Regions from separate parts of the Enterobacter cloacae complex sp. HYC042_NIDB genome, predicted to be linked through region 1. Evidence: predicted binding sites of a transcription regulator. Region 1 holds the regulator's gene; each other region holds the start of a gene.
What was found. The regulator CRP, encoded in region 1, controls carbon source genes, mostly activating them, when cyclic AMP is high. The targets are predictions, from matches to a motif close to ATGTGANNNNNNTCACAT.
Positions count from the first base shown of each region.

Region 2: OKF39_RS12110 (sugar transporter) is a predicted target of CRP. The motif match lies at 1,353-1,370, and genes of this name have one in related genera.
Region 3: deoC (deoxyribose-phosphate aldolase) is a predicted target of CRP. The motif match lies at 1,075-1,092, and genes of this name have one in related genera.

Region 1 is NZ_CP109650.1:4,503,977-4,506,297, forward strand. Features, by position in the region: gene OKF39_RS21635 (OsmC family protein) at 1-156, opposite strand, end outside; gene crp (cAMP-activated global transcriptional regulator CRP) at 468-1,100, shown strand; gene OKF39_RS21645 (YccS/YhfK family putative transporter) at 1,158-2,321, shown strand, end outside.
Region 2 is NZ_CP109650.1:2,525,832-2,528,152, forward strand. Features, by position in the region: gene OKF39_RS12110 (sugar transporter) at 81-1,277, opposite strand; gene OKF39_RS12115 (PhzF family phenazine biosynthesis protein) at 1,455-2,243, shown strand; gene OKF39_RS12120 (PhzF family phenazine biosynthesis protein) at 2,270-2,321, shown strand, end outside.
Region 3 is NZ_CP109650.1:853,040-855,360, reverse strand. Features, by position in the region: gene deoA (thymidine phosphorylase) at 1-61, opposite strand, end outside; gene deoC (deoxyribose-phosphate aldolase) at 165-944, opposite strand; gene OKF39_RS04115 (YjjI family glycine radical enzyme) at 1,207-2,321, shown strand, end outside.

The sequences.
Region 1 (2,321 bases):
CACGTCAATCGCGCTGCATCCGCCTGCCGCCATCAGCACCATTTCCATTGGGCTTGGGGCTTTATCGCCGGAGTTACCATCCATCAAAATCTGGTGTCCTGATGCGGACTCGCCCAGGAACGTTAAACCTTCAACCCACTTCACGCGCGCTTGCATATTCATTAACTCCAACGTTGCATTTTTGGTGACAGATTACGCGTGCGTTACATTTCTCGCAATGGAAGGCGACCTGCATCATGCTGAAGCGAGACACCAGGAGACACGCGGCAAAAGCTATGCTAAAACACTCAGGATGCTACAGTAATACATTGACGTTACACATGTATGCAGAGGACATCAAACTTTACTGGCTGCGAAACGTTACGACAGCCGACTTCCCAGGGTATGGGTAAGAATTCGATTGCAACCCCAGAGTCCGGATGCATCTGATGACTCTGGTGACAGCTTATAACAGAGGATAACAGCGCATGGTGCTTGGCAAACCGCAAACAGACCCGACTCTCGAATGGTTCTTGTCTCATTGCCACATTCATAAGTACCCATCGAAGAGCACGCTGATTCACCAGGGTGAAAAAGCGGAAACCTTGTATTACATCGTCAAAGGCTCGGTGGCAGTGCTGATCAAAGATGAGGAAGGCAAAGAGATGATCCTTTCCTATCTGAACCAGGGCGATTTTATCGGTGAACTGGGCCTGTTTGAAGAAGGCCAGGAACGTAGCGCCTGGGTTCGTGCAAAGACAGCATGTGAAGTGGCTGAAATTTCTTATAAGAAATTCCGTCAGCTGATTCAGGTTAACCCTGACATCCTGATGCGTCTTTCTTCCCAGATGGCGCGCCGTCTGCAGGTGACGTCAGAGAAAGTGGGTAACCTCGCCTTCCTGGACGTGACTGGCCGTATCGCGCAGACTCTGCTGAACCTGGCGAAACAGCCAGACGCGATGACCCACCCGGACGGCATGCAAATTAAAATTACCCGTCAGGAAATCGGTCAGATCGTCGGTTGCTCCCGCGAAACGGTGGGCCGTATTCTGAAAATGCTGGAAGATCAAAACCTGATCTCCGCCCACGGTAAAACCATCGTGGTTTACGGAACCCGTTAATCCTGCCTAAACGGCGTGCCATCGCGAGGTGTCACGCCGTTTTTGTCTCTATTCCCCATGTGGCGCAGGCTGATCTATCACCCGGAAGTTAACTACGCACTACGACAAACGCTGGTGCTGTGTCTTCCCGTGGCCGTGGGCCTGATCCTGGGACATCTTCAGCAGGGCCTGCTGTTTTCTCTCGTCCCCGCCTGCTGCAACATTGCCGGTCTGGACACGCCCCATAAACGCTTTTTCAAACGTCTGATAATTGGCGGCTCGCTGTTTGCTGGCTGTAGCCTCGCGGTGCAGCTTCTGCTGGCTCGCGATATTCCCCTGCCGCTGATCCTGACCGTGCTGGCGATGACCCTCGGCGTCACCGCCGAAATCAGCTCGCTCCATGCCCGGCTGCTTCCCGCGTCACTCATTGCGGCCATCTTCACCCTGAGCCTCGCCGGTAATATGCCCGTGTGGGAGCCGCTGCTGATCTACGCCCTCGGCACGCTGTGGTACGGGCTGTTTAACTGGTTCTGGTTCTGGCTGTGGCGGGAGCAGCCGCTGCGCGAATCTCTGAGCCTGCTCTACGTGCAGCTTGCGGATTACTGTGAAGCCAAATACACCCTGCTCACCCAGCATACGGATCCGGAAAAATCCTTACCGCCATTGCTGACGCGCCAGCAAAAGGTGGTAGACCTGATAAGCCAGTGCTATCAGCAGCTGCATATGCTCGCCGCCAACAAGAACCACGAATATAAACGGCTGTTGCGCACCTTCCAGGTGGGGCTGGATCTTCAGGAGCATATCTCCGTTAGCCTTCACCACCCGCAGGAGGTGCAAAAGCTGGTTGAGCGCAGCCATGCCGAAGCGGTGATCCGCTGGAACGCACAAACCGTCTCCGCGCGCCTGCGGGTGCTGGCCGATGATATTCTCTACCACCGCTACCCCACGCGCTTTAACATGGACAAACAGCTCGGCGCGCTGGAGAAAATCGCCCGTCAGCACCCGGATAACCCGGTCGGCCAGTTTGCCGCCTGGCACTTCAGCCGCATCGCCCGCGTGCTGCGCACCCAGCGCCCGCTTTATTCCCGTGACCTGATGGCGGATAAACAGAAACGTCTGCCGCTGCTGCCGGCGCTGAGAAGCTACCTGTCTCTGAAATCTTCCGCTCTGCGCAACGCTGCAAGGATTAGCGTCATGCTCAGTATCGCCAGCCTGATGGGCATGGCGCTCCACCTGCCGAAA
Region 2 (2,321 bases), 2.0 Mb from region 1:
AAGTAATTTCCCCATGCAGTGTGGCATCGTACGGGCGTCCTGATTTCAGGACGCCATGCGCCACCCGGCATAAATAAACCTCACCCGTGCTGCCCTTGTTCCTCCAGCGCCACCGGCCACTTGCGGAAGATGAGTACCGACCAGACGAGCGCGACGAGCGCCGGAATCGCCCCCAGATAGCCAATCGCCGACATCGATACGTACAGGCTAATCTGATTGCCCACCAGCGCCCCCGCGCCAATCCCCAGATTGAATATCCCCGAGAACAGCGACATCGCCACGTCCGTGGCATCCGGCGCCAGGGCCAGGACTTTCACCTGCATGCCGAGACCAATAATCATGATCGCCACGCCCCAGAACAGGCTCAGGATCGCCAGCTGGCTTTCGCTGCCTGACGCAGGCAGCAGCAGCACCAGGCACGCCAGCAGCAGGCCGATGGCGCTGCTCACCAGCAAGGAGGCATGCTGGTTACCCAGTTTACCAAACAGCACGCTGCCAATAATGCCCGCGCCGCCGAGAATGAGCAGTAAGAGGGTGGCAAAGTTTGCGCTAAAGCCCGCGACCACCTGCACAAACGGTTCAATGTAGCTGTACGCCGTGTAGTGCGCGGTGACCACGATAACGGTAAGCAGGTAGATACTCAGCAGCGCCGGGCGACGCATCAGCAGCGGCAGGCTTTTCAGCGAGCCGGAGTGTTCGCTTGGCAGCGCGGGCAGCAGCTTAATCAGACACACCAGCGTCACCAGCGCGCCCATGCCGATGGCAAAGAAGGTGGTACGCCAGCCGAAGTACTGTCCCACGATGCGGCCAATGGGCAGCCCCAGCACCATCGCCAGCGCGGTACCGGTGGCAATCAGGCTCAAGGCCTGGGCGCGTTTACCCGCCGGCGCGAGCCGAATAGCCAGCGACGCGGTGATCGACCAGAATACCGCGTGGGCAAAGGCAATGCCGATGCGGCTAATGACCAGCACCGTAAAATTCCACGCTATAAACGACAGGACATGGCTGGCAATGAACAGGGCAAACAGGCCGATCAACAGCCTGCGCCGCTCCATCTGGCTGGTCAGCAACATAAACGGCAAAGACATCAGCGCCACCACCCAGGCGTAGATAGTTAACATAATCCCCACCTGCGCCGTTTCCATCTGGAAGCTTTCTGCTATGTCAGACAACAGCCCAACCGGAACAAATTCTGTGGTGTTAAAAATAAATGCGGCAATGGCCAGCGTGACCACGCGTAGCCACGCGACCCTGCGGGAAACTGTGTTCGTTGTCATAGGGATGTCGGAGATTCGTTGCTGGAAAGATGAGAAGGCGATCTTAAAACGTCATACGGCGAAAACTCAATCATTATGTGACGCAGATCTCAATATTTACCTTATGAAAGCGGTAGCCGGGGGCGTTGTTTTCATTGAATATAAAAGTACAACACAGCAAAGACAGGCGGTAAGACAATGCAGGAGATTGATTTTTATCTGGTAGATGCGTTCTGCAATACCTCGTTCGGCGGCAATCCGGCAGCGGTTTGCCCGCTGAACGAATGGCTGCCGGATGAAACGTTACTGAAAATGGCGCAGCAGCATAATCAGTCGGAAACCGCATTTTTCGTCTGCACTAAGGGCGGCATTGAGCTACGCTGGTTTACCACGCTCACTGAAGTCAATCTCTGCGGTCACGCCACCCTGGCCGCCGCGCACGTTCTGTTTAATGAACTCGATTACCCCGACTCGCGGATCCACTTTGATACCGCCTCTGGCCGACTGACGGTCAGCCGGGAGGGAGAGTGGATGACGCTGGACTTCCCGGCGTGCCCGACCCGAGAAGAGACGCCGCCGCCGGAGATGCTCGCGGCGCTCGGTATCCGCCATTACGTTGAAGCCCGTAAAGGCCGCGCCTGGGTGATTGTGCTGGAAAATCCCCGGCAGGTTGAAGCGCTTGCGCCGCGCTTTTCGGCGATGACGCCGGGCGAGCATAAAGTGAGCGTGACGGCACCGGGTGAAGGGGAATATGACTTTGTCAGCCGCTTCTTCTCACCGGGCGTTGCCGTTCCGGAAGATCCGGTGACTGGATCCGCGCACACGATGCTGATCCCCTACTGGAGCGAAAAGCTGGGGAAAACGGCAATGTTTGCCCGTCAGGTTTCGGCGCGCGGCGGGGATGTACGCTGCGAGCTGAAAGGGGAGCGCGTATTAATGAGCGGTCAGGCGTCGTGCTACCTGAAAGGCACTGTGTATCTGCGCTAAAACTGATAACAAAAGAGGAAGAGACAATGCGGGAAATTGATTTTTATCTGGTGGATGCCTTCAGCGACAAAACCTTTG
Region 3 (2,321 bases), 1.1 Mb from region 1:
CTTCGTCGCTTAAAGCAAGACCATCACGTTTTTTACGAATAATTTCTTGTGCGAGAAACACGGTAACCCCCATGCGGAATCGGGTGAATGGCGGCGGGTACGCTTACCCGCCCTGCGATCCTGTAGGCCGGATAAGCGAAGCGCCATCCGGCATTGTCTGGCAATCAGTAGCTGCTTGCGCTCTTACCGTCGCCGTGACCCAGCGCCTTCAGCAGGCTTGCCAGCAGGCTGGACGCGCCGAAGCGGTAGTGGCGGGAGTCAGCCCACTCAGCGCCAAACAGTTCGTCGGCAATCGCCAGGAACTGCTGCGCGTCTTCCGCGGTACGTACGCCGCCCGCAGGCTTGAAGCCAACGGTTTTGGATACGCCCATATCGCGGATAACTTCCATCATGATGCGCGCGCTTTCCGGGGTCGCATTGACCGGCACTTTACCGGTAGAGGTTTTAATGAAATCTGCGCCAGCTTTGATGGAGATTTCTGACGCCTTACGAATCAGCGCCTCTTCTTTCAGCTCGCCGGTTTCGATGATCACTTTGAGCAGCACGTTTGCCGCCGCACACGCGTCTTTACAGGCTTTCACCAGGTCAAAACCGACCTGCTCGTTGCCGGCAATCAGCGCGCGGTACGGGAACACCACGTCAACTTCGTCTGCGCCGTAGGCAATTGCCGCGCGGGTTTCCGCCAGCGCAATCTCAATGTCGTCATTGCCGTGCGGGAAGTTAGTCACGGTTGCAATGCGCACGTCCGGCGTGCCCTGCTCTTTCAGCGTTTTGCGGGCAATCGGGATAAAGCGCGGGTAGATACAGACGGCGGCGGTGTTACCCACTGGCGTTTTTGCCTGATGGCACAGGGCGATGACTTTTTCATTGGTGTCGTCATCGTTCAGGGTGGTCAGGTCCATCAGCTTCAACGCGCGCAGGCTGCTTGCAGTTAAATCGGTCATAACATTCTCCAACGGCAGTGCCGTATAAATTTTACCTTGCGGGTCTGTGAGTATTCTAACATTCACCCGCATCCACACTTCGACATTCATCACAGTTAATGAAAACTGCGTACAAATTTGCATTACTGTAATGAGATCTTCTTCAAACTTTAGCGTGCAAATTGCTGACTAAAGCAGCGATACCCCTTGTTGGATCAAAAGCGCCGGCAGGCTGGCTTCCTACAATCCGTTCATCATCCGCAGAACATTCAAGGAAGTGAACATGCCCGACGCCCTGCAACAACGTTGCCAGCACATTGTGACAAGCCCGGTGTTAACCCCGGAGCAAAAACGTCATTTTCTGGCGCTGGAAGCGGAAAATTATCTGCCCTACCCGACGCTATCTCCGGCCGCACGCGCCGCGCTGGACGAGGGGTTTATCTGCGACATGTACGAAGGTCATGCCCCCTACAAACCGCGTTACGTGCTGCCGGATTATGAAAAATTCCTGGCTAACGGTTCGGAATGGCTGGAGCTGGAAGGCGCGAAAGATCTTGATGACGCCCTCTCTCTGTTAACTATTCTCTATCACCATGTTCCTTCAGTGACATCAATGCCGGTCTATCTGGGGCAGCTTGATGCGCTACTGAATCCGTATGTTAGAATTCTAACACAAGAAGAAATCGATAGCCGAATAAAACGTTTCTGGCGCTATCTCGACAGAACGCTGCCCGATGCGTTTATGCACGCCAACATCGGGCCCACCGACGGCCCTGTCACCCGTGCCATTCTGCGTGCAGATGCTGAACTGAAGCAGGTTGCGCCCAATCTGACCTTTATCTACGATCCTGAGATCACCCCAGACGATTTACTGCTTGAGGTGGCAAAAAACATTTGTGAATGCAGCAAACCGCATATTTCAAACGGCCCGGTGAATGATAAAATTTTCACAAAAGGCCGTTTTGGCGTGGTGAGCTGTTACAACTCTCTGCCGCTGGCGGGCGGTGGCAGCACCCTGGTGCGCCTTAACCTCAAGACAATCGCCGAACACAGCACATCCATTGACGACTTCTTCACCCGCACGCTACCGCACTACTGCCAGCAGCAAATCGCCATCATCGATGCGCGCTGCGATTTTCTGTACGGGCAATCCGGCTTCTTTGAGAATAGCTTCCTGGTGAAAGAGGGGCTGATTGATGCCGATCGGTTTGTGCCGATGTTTGGCATGTACGGTCTTGCCGAAGCGGTGAACGGACTGTGTGAGAAAGCAGGCATGGCGGGGCGTTACGGGAAAGACGAGCAGGCCAACGCGCTGGGTTATCGCATCAGCGAACAGCTTGCGGCGTTTGTTGAAAATACGCCGGTGAAGCACGGCTGGAAGCATCGCGCGATGCTGCA